DNA from 3 places in the Halomonas sp. M1 genome. Region 3 is predicted to be linked to each of the others. Evidence: predicted binding sites of a transcription regulator. Region 3 holds the regulator's gene; each other region holds the start of a gene.
What was found. The regulator FNR, encoded in region 3, switches genes on or off when oxygen is low (the NO sensors DNR and NnrR bind a similar motif). The targets are predictions, from matches to a motif close to TTGATNTANATCAA.

Region 1 (4,185 bases), 1.7 Mb from region 3:
GCTGGTGGGCAATCCCGCCCCTCAAGGCCCGGCGCGAGATGCCCACTCCCCTGCCGACGGCAAGCGTGTGATTGGCAAGGTGCATGAGGCCACCCCAGAAGAGGTCGCCACTGCGCTTGACGCCGCCGAGGAAGGCTTCCGCGAATGGTCGGCGCGCCCCGTGGCCGAGCGTGCGGAGATACTGCGCCGTACCGCCGACCTCTACGAGGAGCATATCGCCGAGCTCACCGTGATCACTACGCGAGAAGCTGGCAAAATGATGTTCGACGGCATCGCCGAAGTGCGTGAGGCCGTGGATTTCCTACGCTACTACGCCAACGAAGGCGAGCGCCTGGAAGCAGAAGAGCCCGGCAGCGCGCGTGGCATCTTCGTGTGTATCAGCCCGTGGAACTTCCCGCTGGCAATTACGACTGGCCAGATCGCAGCAGCCTTAGTGGCTGGCAACGCGGTACTCGCCAAGCCCGCCGAGCAAACGCCGCTAATCGCCGCCCGTGCGGTAGAGCTAATGCGTGAAGCGGGTCTGCCGGAAGCAGCACTGCAGTTGCTGCCAGGCGACGGCCCAACGGTGGGCGGCCCGCTGACCAGCGATCCGCGTATTGCGGGTGTCTGTTTCACCGGCTCGACTCCAGTGGCACAGATCATCCACAAAGCCCTGGCGGAGAATGCAGGCCCCGACGCGGTGTTGATCGCTGAGACCGGTGGCCTCAACTCCATGATTGTGGACTCCACGGCGCTGACCGAGCAGGCGGTGCGCGACATCCTGATCTCCTCCTTCCAGTCGGCTGGTCAGCGCTGTTCGGCGCTACGTATGCTGTATGTTCAGGAAGAGGCCCGCGACCGGTTGCTCAACATGCTCTATGGCGCCATGGACTCACTTACCATTGGCGACCCATGGAATACCGACACCGACGTATCACCCGTGATCGACGCCGACGCCCAGGCCGAGATAAGCGACTACGTAGCCGCCCATGAGAAAGCGGGCAAGGTGCTGAAGAAGCTCTCCGCGCCAACCACCGGCACCTTCGTTACACCGGCGGTAATCGAGGTTGGGGGCATTGAAGATCTTGAGCGTGAAATCTTCGGCCCGGTGCTGCACGTAGCCACCTTCAAGGCGCGGGATATCGACAAGGTCGTCGACGATATCAATGGCAAGGGCTACGGGCTCACCTTCGGCCTGCACACCCGCATTGATGACCGCGTGCAACAGATCGTCGAGCGCATCCATGTTGGCAACGTCTACGTCAACCGCAACCAGATTGGTGCCATCGTTGGCTCTCAGCCGTTTGGCGGCGAAGGCCTTTCCGGCACTGGCCCCAAAGCAGGCGGGCCGCTCTATATCACGCGTTTCCGCCGCACTGCCGCCGCTGAGCACAGCGACGCGCCCCAGGGAAATGCCGTGACGCTTCAAGCGCTGCAGGCCGCCTTCGACGGGTTAGATTCACGCAACTGGGCGGTGCGCCCCAATCGAATTGAGGTGCTGCGCAAAGCGCTCGCTGGCAAAGGTGGCGTGATCCGCAAGGCGCTGGCTGAAACGGCAGCATTGGATATGACGCCGCAGACACTGCCGGGGCCGACGGGGGAAAGCAACCGTTTGGCGATGTATCCAAAGGGAGTGATTCTGTGCCTAGGGCCGACTCTGGATATCGCCATTGCCCAGGCTGCTCAAGCCCTCGGCACAGGCTGTGCAGCCATCGTCGTCGCGCCAGGCGCGGCTCAAGTAGTTCAGCCGCTGATTGATGCGGGCGCACCCGTGTCCGGGCTTGATGGGAGCGTCTCCGCCGCAACGCTGAGCGAGATCAAAGGCATTGCGGCGGTCGCTGCCGCTGGCGCCAGCGATTGGACGCGTGAGCTGCGGGTTGCGCTGGCGAAACGCGAAGGAGCCATCATACCGCTTGAGACCCAGACCATCGCACCGGATCGTTTTGTGGTGGAGCGTCATCTGTGCATCGACACGACCGCAGCGGGCGGCAACGCTAGCCTGCTGGCAACGGCCGAATAGGCCCGTCAGCTTTCATTTTTGCAGCTGAGCTGCGGGTGAACATCAACATATTGTTCGCTAAACGAGCGCGGACTCCGCACTTAAATTAGCTAAACGATCGATTGATCCTGAGGCCTTCCCGTCTGTTGCGGGAGGGTCTCATTGATGTCAGTGACGCCCGTTTACTTGTAACGACCTCTCCAGGCTTTCCAAACAACGACCACCAGCCTAATTAACAGCTTCAGCAAAGACTCCCCACAGGCTATTCAAGCCTGCTCACAGAACTATTTAGGTAGCTTTTGTAATACTTCTTAGCGCTCTTTGCCCTAGGTCAATAACTGCTCTGCTACGAGTCGATAAACTTCCTATTAGGATGTGACCCATTAATGAAGTGACTTAATCCGCTAGGAGCAACGCTATGCGCCACCGTACTGTACCTACCCTACTTGCCGCTGGCCTCGCGGCAGCTACACTGGCTACCAGCAGCCAAGCCTTCGCCTATGGCGCCGGTGATTTCTTTACCCGTGTGGGCGTGGCGCAGGTGACTCCGAAAAGTGATAACGGCTCACTAGCAGGGGGCGCCTTCTCGGTCGACGTCCAGGACAAAACTGATTTTGCTTTTACTCTGGGCTATCGCTTCCACGATAAAATCGGCGTGGAGCTTCTCGCGGCACTGCCGTTTAAGCACGACATCGAGCTGAATGGCGACAACCTAGCCTCAACGAAACACTTACCACCCACCTTAACGCTTCAGTACTACCCGTTGGGTGGAACCAATGCACGAGTACAGCCTTATGCGGGTGTTGGGATCAACTATACGCACTTCTCTGATGAGAGCCTCGCGATTGGCGATCTGGATTTAAGCAGCTCCTGGGGGGCAGCAGGCCAGTTGGGCATTGATCTGTTAATCGATGATAACTGGGCGCTCAACGCTGCGGCTTGGTACATCGATATTGATACAGACGCAACAATTAATGGCGAGGCTGCTGGCACCGTAGAGATCGACCCGGTCGTCGTCATGGCAGGCATTAGCTACCGTTTTTAACGAGTGCGCCACTAGCGTTTAATACGCTAGTGGTAACATCGTTGACACCTAACTGCTGTAAAAAAAGCCCAGCTCGCGCTAGCGTGAACTGGGTTTTTTCATTGGGTTCAATAAGCAAAGGGCAAGTTAATTTTCAGTGACTAAGCGGTCAACCTTTTCAACCGCACGCACTACCAATATCTGGTCACTGGCACGCACCTTCTCTTGGATTAAATACGCGGCCATCGCCGGCGCTATCTCACATTTAGCCGGCATGGCGGCCTTGGCTTCAATCAGTGCGTTGAGCCGGGCAATGAACACAAAGCGAACCCACTGGGGCAACGACATCGTGTCGATACAAAAGGGTTCCTGGCTAGCAAATGCATCTGCTGCAGGAGTAGGCATACGCCATAAGTTGGCGGCCTTCATGGAGGCTTCAAGCTCGAGAAGCGCGGTTTGAAGCTGTTGATGGACGCTCATAAATACCTTAGGAATCATCGTGAATATAGAACACTCTACTCACTATTATCCCAACTCTGTGAGTAACTTGCCACTCGCTTACCGGTAAAAAGAGTTTATTCACAGACTCACAGAAAACCTGCAAGAGGCTGTGGATAAACTATGGAAAGGTGTCGCAGCCGCTACTCCCATGGGGCTTTAGCAAAGTTGCTCAAACTTTAACCACTTGAGGCAAATTGCGGCGATTTTTCTGTCCTGACGGCTGACACTGCTAGAACAGCAAGGTAGAGTGCACGCTTGTAATGTGGAAGGATGTTATGCAACCAATTCAATCCCTTGATGATTTTTTTACCCGCAGCGGTGCTGACGTTTCGCTATTCCACATGGGACGGCGGGTCACACCCTGCCCCCGGGAAACGCTTCGCGCTTTCGAAAGCGGTGACCAGGCTTGGCCAGAGCCTTGGCAGCACCAGGCGCGCTTGGGCATCGTTTTTCGTTTAGGCGATATGCCAGAGCCTGCTATTTGGTTTTTAGCTCTACCGTTGGATGAGCAAGGCATGCTCTCGCCAGCGCAGCGAGATGGGTTTATAAACCGCCTGCTGGAAACCTTAGGCCGTAATGTAGCGACTGTTGGCACTAAGGCGCTTGAGCGTAAACAAACGGCAGACGTGGATCATTTAATGAAGGATAATCCTCTCGCTTTTACGCCTGACATAACCTTTCA
Region 2 (4,185 bases), 290 kb from region 3:
CCCTGATTGACCGCAGCGGCCGGGTCAACGTTTTTTGGGCATACCTGGGAACAGAAGCCGACAAAGGTGCAGCTCCATACCCCTTCGTGACGGTTAAGCTGTGCCATGCGCTGCTTCTTGCCGTGGTCGCGGCTGTCCAGGTTGTAACGGTGGGCCAAGGTTAGCGCTGCCGGGCCGAGAAACTCTTGGTTCAGCCCAAACTGTGGGCAAGCCGAGTAACAAAGGCCGCAGTTAATACAGTTGGCAAACTGCTTGTAGCGGGCGAGCTGCTCGGGTGACTGTCGATAGGTTTCCGGCGCCTTTGGGTCGTAAGGTTTTACTGGGTTGTCATCAATTAAATAGGGCTTAACCGCCTCCAAGTGCTCAAGGAAAATCTCCATGTCCACCACTAGATCCCGCTGCACGGGGAAGTGGGCTAACGGCTCGATGCGTATTTCACCTTCATAATCGCGTAGGAAAGTTTTACAACCGAGCTTGGGAATGCCGTTAACCATCACCCCGCAAGAGCCGCAAATCGCCATTCGGCAGGACCAGCGATAGCTCAGCGTGCTATCAAGCTGCTCTTTAATATGGTTAAGGGCATCCAGCAGCGAGGTGCTGTCGTCCACCGGCATCTCGTACTGCTGCCAATAGGGTTCAGCCGAGCTGTCGGGCAGGTAACGTTTGACACTGACCTGCTTGGTGCGAATGTTATTAGTGCTAACACGCTTGGTGCTGGTCTGCTCGGTGTTCATGCTTTTGCCCCTTTGCCCGCATCGCCATAGGCCCGCTCAGCCGGGGCGGAAAACCGTACATCCACATCCTGCCAGCGCAGCTCGGCATTCGCTTCGCCTTGGTAGAACACTTGGCTATGCTTGAGGTAGTTAACGTCGTCGCGTTTTTGCATGCCTTCATCCAGGCGCTGATGGGCGCCGCGGGATTCACGGCGCTCCAGCGCGCCTAAACAAGAGGCTTCGGCAATATCCAGGCCACACTCTAGTTCAAGACACTCAAGCAACTCGGTATTGAAGATCTTGCTGGTATCGTTAACGCGCACCTTAGTAAAGCGCGCCCTTAGCTGGCGCATGGTCTCCAGCGAATGGCGCATGCCCTCTTCGGTGCGGTAAATGCCGCAGCCGCTCTCCATGGCCTGCACCATGGCGTGCTTGAGTTCTACCCAGTTTTCACCGCTTCCAGTTCCGTCACAGAGCCGCCGCAGCTTGGCTTTTTGACGGTTACCCTGAGCTTCCAGCAGAGGCATATCGGCCCATTCGGTTTGTGCTGCCCGCTGGCTGGCGCGTTCTCCGGCCAAGCGGCCAAACACCAATAGCTCGGTGAGTGAATTGGAGCCTAAGCGATTAGCACCGTGCAAACCGACTGAAGCGCACTCCCCAGCCGCATAGAGCCCAGCAATAGAGGTTTCGCACTGAGGATTGGTCTCAATCCCCCCCATGGTGTAGTGCACCGCCGGGCGAATGGGGATTGGCTCTTTGACTGGGTCGACATTGATATAGGCTTTCGCCAGTTCGCAGATAAACGGCAGGCGCTCCAGAATGGTTTTTTCACCTAGGTGGCGCAGGTCGAGATAAACCACATCGCTGTCGCCAAACTTGCCGGTGCGTCCTGCCTGCTGCTCCTGCCAAAATGCCTGGGAAAGCTTATCCCGTGGCCCCAGCTCCATGTATTTGTTTTCCGGCTTGCCCAGCGGGGTTTCTGGGCCAAGGCCGTAATCCTGCAGGTAACGATAGCCCTCTTTATTGAGCAAAATCCCCCCTTCGCCACGGCACGCTTCGGTAATCAAAATGCCAGAACCCGGCAAGCCGGTGGGGTGGTATTGCACAAACTCCATATCCCGCAGCGCCACGCCATGACGGTAGGCCATGGCCATACCGTCACCGGTGACAATGCCCGCGTTGGTATTGAAGCGGAACAAGCGCCCAGCACCGCCGGTAGCCAACACCACGGCTTTAGCGCGTAGCAGGGTCAGTTCGCCGGTGGCAATCTGTAGGGCAATCACGCCAATCACCGCGCCTTCGTGTACCGCCAGATCAAGCACAAAGAACTCATCGAAACGCTCGATTTCAGGGTATTTCAGCGAGGTCTGAAACAGAGTGTGGAGCATATGGAAGCCGGTTTTGTCGGCAGCAAACCAAGTGCGGGCGGTTTTCATACCACCAAAACGGCGCACCTGTACTTGGCCATCGTCTTTACGACTCCAGGGGCAGCCCCAGCGCTCCATCTGCACCAGCTCTTGGTAAGCGTGATGAACAAAGTAGTCGGCGACGCCCTGCTCCACCAGCCAGTCACCACCAGATACGGTGTCATCAAAGTGAGCTTGGTGTGAATCCTCCGCACTGGTAACCGCAGCAGCACCGCCTTCTGCGGCCACGGTGTGCGAGCGCATTGGGTAAACTTTAGACAGCAGCGCAATACGCTGTGGAGTGCCCTGGGCTTTGGCCTGCTCAGCCGCACCAATGGCCGCGCGCAAACCCGCTCCTCCCCCTCCCACAATAACGATATCGAAATCTCGCTGCTGCATAACATTTCCTTTCGTTAGCCAAGCAACACCACATTAAGAGTGACGCACTTGGGCAATGTCTTCTTTACTTAAATTTACCATACCCACACGTTGCCCTTGGCATAACTCTAAAGGGCTATTGACATATATCAACAAAGGCAGAAATAAGTTTTATATCACTTTACCTTAGTGACACAGCATCTACTCTAGAAATAGTTAACTGTTAATATCGAATGCTAAAAAAATCCTAAAATTAAGATTTAAAAACCTGTTTTTAATGCTTTTTATGAAAGCACTGAAAAACTAATCACTAACAACACTAAGCATTTGAGCTAGATAACTTAACTAATAAGGCAATTTTTTTAGCAATTCCTAATGAGCTACGTAACAGTGATGTTTTGGCTTGGTTTTCCTATCAAAAAATATCTAGGGAGCCTCTGATTAACGTAATGAGCGAAGGCCAGACAAGGCAAAAATCAACGAAAAAGCGGAGTTTACGGGTCGTAAATGAGCATTTTGAGGCGATTTTTTAACGCCGTATGGTCGAGCGCAATAGTTAATCAGAGGTTTCCCAGAAAATAGACAAGAGAGGCAGCATGAACAGTGTTACTCCCTCCACGCCTCGGTGGAAGCTATTCGCTCCGCTTATTATCGCCATTATTGTTGCGTTAATACCCACGCCTGATGGAGTCGCGCCCCATGCGTGGTACTTCTTCGCTATCTTTCTTGGCTGTGTGGTGGGCTTGATTCTTGAACCCTTGCCCGGTGCGGTCATTGGGCTAATAGGCGTTACCCTCATTGCGCTGCTCTCGCGCTGGGTACTGTTCTCTCCAGAGCAGCTGGCCGCTGACGGCTTCAACCCTGCTAACCAAGCGTTTTCCTGGGCGGTATCGGGCTTTACTAACTCCACCGTCTGGCTGATTTTCGGTGCCTTTATGTTTGCCTTGGGGTACGAAAAAACCGGCCTTGGCAGGCGTATTTCTCTCTGGTTGGTCAACGCTATGGGTAAGCGCACGCTGACGCTTGGCTACGCGGTAATGATCTCGGATACCATTCTTGCCCCCTTTACGCCCTCCAACACGGCGCGCAGTGCGGGCACCATTTATCCGGTGATTCGCAACCTGCCACCGCTTTATGATTCGCACCCCAACGACCCGAGCATGAAACGTATGGGTAGCTTTTTAATGTGGACAGCGCTGGCCTCTACCTGCGTTACCAGCTCGCTATTTCTAACCGCGATGGCCCCCAATTTATTAGCCGTTGCCTTAACCGAAAGCACGACCGGCATCCAAATTAATTGGGGGCAGTGGTTTATGGCGATTGCCCCGGTCGGCATTTTGCTGCTGTTATTAGTGCCGCTGCTCTGCTACTGGCTATGCGCCCCTGAGGTAAAAGCGGGCCATGAAATTTCAGACTGGGCCAGAGATGAGCTAAAGCAATTAGGCGCGCTTACCCGTAAAGAGATAGTGCTGGTCGTGATGGTGGTTGCTGCTCTGCTGCTGTGGATTTTTGGCGGCGGCATTATCTCTGCGTCACTAGTGGGGTTAGTGGTGATCTGCGGCATGCTGCTAACCGGCATCGTCACCTGGGATGATATTCTTAATAACAATGCCGCCTGGAATACCTTTGTGTGGTTTGCCACCTTGGTGGCGCTAGCAGGCGGGCTAAGCCAAGTGGGCTTTGTGAGC
Region 3 (4,185 bases):
CCTTTGCTGTACCGCCAAGCATGCGCCACCCCGCCCGTATGGGTGGCCTTTTACTAAGCTATAACGCTGGCCGCATTCTAAGCTACATGGTCGCAGGCGCCCTAGTGGCGGCGCTGGGTACGCTTATTTCGCTTTCTCCCACCGCCCGCATTATGCTGCAAGCGTTTGCCGCGCTCATGCTGATTTTAATGGCGCTGTATATTGCCAACTGGTGGAAGGGTCTGCTTAAGGTCGAAGCCATTGGGCGACACCTATGGCGCTATATAGAGCCGCTAGGGCGGCGTTTGATGCCCGTTGTGCACCTTCCCCAGGCATTTACCCTTGGCGCGCTATGGGGCTGGCTACCCTGCGGCCTTGTCTACTCCATGCTGGCCTGGAGCCTCGCTATCGCCGACCCACTCCAAGGTGCACTGCTGATGGGCGCCTTTGGTTTAGGCACCCTACCAGCGCTGCTGGCCACCGGCTTGGCTGCCCAGCAGCTTAGCCAGCTAATACGCCATCCGGCCACTCGTAGCATCGCTGCACTGACTATTATTGGTTTTGCGGTATGGCAGCTATGGGCGCTGATGGGTCATGGCGCCCATTAACGCCCTGACGCGTATACCTTGATGCAGCTCAACGCTTTCATGGTTTGCTTGTTCTAGCATTTAGCAGCGTTTAAGCCTGTTTTTCTCGGCATTAACACCTGTGATCCCCTATTGCTTTTGATCTTGCTATTCAAGCTTGGTGCAAGCCTTGCTTTTAAACCCTGGAGCGCCTTCCATGCCTGCACATGCCACTGCTGCCGTTTCACACCCTACACTTGCAGCGCCTCCGGCCACAGCCTGGGATGAAGCGCTGCTTCGCCGCTACGACAAAAGCGGCCCCCGTTACACTTCTTACCCAACCGCGCTCGCTTTCAATGAGCAGTTCACCGCAGATGATTTTACCCAAGCGCTTGAGCGTAGCAATCAGAGCCAGCGACCGCTATCGCTCTATGTGCACGTGCCTTTTTGCCGCAAAATTTGCTTTTACTGTGCCTGCAATAAGATTGCTACCAAAAACACCCAGTTGGCAGAGCCGTATCTCTCTAGACTCGACCGTGAAATGGTTCTCACCGCTCGCCACCTAGATACTAAGCGCCCAGTACAACAGTTGCACTGGGGCGGTGGGACACCGACGTTTCTCTCGCTTGCACAAATGAGCGACCTGATTGACCGTTTAGACGCTCGCTTTGGTTTATCCATGTCGCCTGATCGTGATTACGCCATTGAAATTGACCCGCGGGAAGCCGATGTATTTACCCTACGCCACTTACAGTCACTCGGGTTTAACCGGCTGAGCCTTGGCGTACAGGATTTAAACCCACGGGTACAAAAAGCGATTAATCGTGTGCAGCCACGAGTGCTCACTGAAACATTAATGGATGAAGCCCACCGTCTAAGTTTTCGCTCACTTAATCTCGATTTGATCTATGGCCTGCCCTTTCAAACCGAGCAGAGCTTTGCCGACACACTGCAGCAGGTTATTGAGCTAAACCCTGCACGGTTATCAGTGTTTAACTATGCCCATATGCCCACTCGCTTTGCGCCTCAGCGACGTATTAATGAGGAAGACTTACCAAGCGCCGATGAGAAACTCGCTATTTTGCATACTACTATTGAGATGCTTACCAGCGCAGGCTATGTACACATTGGTATGGATCATTTTGCCCGACCGGATGATAGCTTGGCGGTGGCCCAGCGCAACGGCTCACTTCAGCGTAATTTCCAAGGTTACTCCAGCCATGCTCAGTGTGATCTGATAGGGCTAGGCGTCTCAGCCATTTCTCGCGTGGATGACGTTTATGCGCAAAACCCAACCTCTCTTGAACACTTTGAAGCAGCACTAGATCAAGGTAGGCTAGCAACAGTAAAAGGTTTAAGATTAAATCAGGACGACCTAATACGGCGAGACGTTATTGAACGCTTAATGTGTGATATGCGAATTGATCTAGCAGCGGTAGGCCAGCGCTGGGGAATTGATGCTGCTGACTACTTTTCTCCCGTTCTTGAGCAGCTTCACGCGGCAGAACAGGACGGCTTGCTGATACGTGACGGCCTCTCTTTGAGCGCCACACCCACAGGCCGACTGCTTATTCGTCATCTTGCCATGGCCTTCGATGCTTATTTATCCGGCCAGTCGTCTCAGCGTTATTCAAAAATTATGTGACCCTATTGAGGCGCTCTTGCCTGGCGCCTATCATGGCAAATGATAAACGGAGAATTACATGCCTCACCAAGCCAGCCCCCGACGTTCACTGCTGCAAGAAGCACGCTGTCAAACCTGCAGCCTTAGTTCGTTGTGCCTACCGCTGGCCCTTGAGCTTGAGGACATGGGGCAGTTTGACGCTATTATCCGCCGCCGGGCACCGCTTAAAAAAGGTGAGCCGCTGTTTCGCCAGGGAGACCCGTTTACCAGTGTGTATGCCGTTCGCTCGGGTAGCCTTAAACAGGTCACCAGCGAAGGTAATGGCAACGACCAGCTTACCAACTTCTACCTGCCCAGCGAGCTGGTGGGGTTAGACGGCATTGATGAAAACTATTACCCCGGCAGCGTTATTGCCTTGGAAACCACGACCGTTTGTGAAATCCCTTTCGACCGCTTGGATACACTCTCTGAAGAGCTTCCCGAACTACGGGGACAGCTCTACCGGAGCATGAGTAAAGAGCTGAAAGATGACCGCCGAATGATGCGCCTGCTATCACGCAAAACCGCCGACCAGCGACTCGCTAGCTTCTTAATCACGCTCTCAGACCGCTTTCGTCGGCGTGGTTACTCCCCCTACAGCTTCCGGCTCTCTATGTCCCGGGCGGATATGGGAAATTACTTGGGCCTCGCGGTAGAAACCGTCAGCCGTATTCTTAGCCGTTTCCAGCAACAAGCCGTGGTAGCCGTGTCAGGGCGTGAAATTAATATCCTCGACATGCAGCGGTTAATTATCTTGGCCGAAGAGGACGAGCAGATCGCTACCCCACGTTAAATGCTTGAATGCGCCCGGCCATCAGTGCTGCTTGTTTGCTTTCAAGGTTTGCAAAATCAAATAGCTGGCGGTCGGCAAGCTGGGAGGGGGCCACATTCGTCACCGCTTTAAACATGCTTTCCAGCCGCCCAGGATGCTTCTTATCCCACTCTGCCAGCATATCTTTAACGACCTGACGCTGGAGGTTGGGCTGCGAACCACACAGGTTACAGGGAATGATGGGGAACTCCATTAGCCGGGAGAACTCGGCAATATCCGCCTCTTTGCAGTAAGCAAGCGGACGAATGACGATGTTTTTACCATCATCAGAGAGCAGCTTAGGCGGCATAGCTTTTAAAGTCCCGCCAAAAAACATATTTAAAAACAGCGTTTCTAAAATATCTTCCCGGTGATGACCCAAAGCAATTTTGGTAGCACCAATCTCTTCAGCAAATCCATACAGCGACCCTCTACGCAGTCGCGAACAGAGTGCACACGTGGTCTTTCCTTCTGGTGTTTTCTCTTTCACCACCGAGTAGGTGTCCCGCTCTAGAATATGGTACTCCACCCCCTGCTTATCCAAATACTGCGGAAGGATGTGCTCTGGAAAACCCGGTTGCTTCTGATCCATATTCACCGCCACCAGTGAGAAGTTAACCGGGGCGTTGCGCTGCAAGTTGCGCAAAATCTCAAGCATGGTGTAGCTATCTTTGCCACCCGATAGGCACACCATCACCCGGTCGCCTTCGCCAATCATCTGATAATCGATGATTGCGTTACCCACCTCGCGACGCAGGCGTTTTTGCAACTTGTTGAATTCACGCTTCTGTTTTGCGTCTTGGGTGTCGGGTAGGGCTTGCTGGCTGGCCGCTTGGGCGGCATCGATGGTCGCCGGGTCAAAATAATCAAGAGATTGCATGGTATAGGCACTGCCGCTGGTAGAAAAAGCAGCGGCCATTCTAACAATACTCGACAGCTCCACCCAACAGAAACCCAGCGGGTTTAAGCCACCTGGGCAGTCTCACGCTGCAAACGGATATACAGCAGCGCACTCGCAGCAGCCTCACTTAGCACCCCGTGGCTGTTCATTGCGGGCAGTTGCCATCGCTCTAGCGCCTCGCCCAAGTCGTTGCCGATATCTACCTGGGGGTGTAAACGTCGCAGCTGGCGATGATGAAGCTTGGCGACATCCACCTGCGCATTGG

Region 1: a site for FNR is predicted at 2,300-2,313, ahead of P8S54_RS00225 (OmpW family outer membrane protein). Genes of this name have one in related genera too.
Region 2: a site for FNR is predicted at 2,637-2,650, ahead of frdA (fumarate reductase (quinol) flavoprotein subunit). Genes of this name have one in related genera too.

What each region holds. Positions count from the first base shown of each region.
Region 1 covers NZ_CP121119.1:43,233-47,417, reverse strand. The annotation lists gene putA (bifunctional proline dehydrogenase/L-glutamate gamma-semialdehyde dehydrogenase PutA) at 1-1,999, shown strand, start outside; gene P8S54_RS00225 (OmpW family outer membrane protein) at 2,397-3,023, shown strand; gene P8S54_RS00220 (YqcC family protein) at 3,150-3,482, opposite strand; gene P8S54_RS00215 (DUF3549 family protein) at 3,779-4,185, shown strand, end outside.
Region 2 covers NZ_CP121119.1:1,985,830-1,990,014, forward strand. The annotation lists gene P8S54_RS09060 (succinate dehydrogenase/fumarate reductase iron-sulfur subunit) at 1-734, opposite strand, end outside; gene frdA (fumarate reductase (quinol) flavoprotein subunit) at 731-2,518, opposite strand; gene P8S54_RS09070 (anion permease) at 3,094-4,185, shown strand, end outside.
Region 3 covers NZ_CP121119.1:1,696,452-1,700,636, forward strand. The annotation lists gene P8S54_RS07675 (sulfite exporter TauE/SafE family protein) at 1-587, shown strand, start outside; gene hemN (oxygen-independent coproporphyrinogen III oxidase) at 763-2,190, shown strand; gene fnr (fumarate/nitrate reduction transcriptional regulator Fnr) at 2,249-3,001, shown strand; gene ttcA (tRNA 2-thiocytidine(32) synthetase TtcA) at 2,988-3,938, opposite strand; gene P8S54_RS07695 (DNA polymerase III subunit epsilon) at 3,983-4,185, opposite strand, start outside.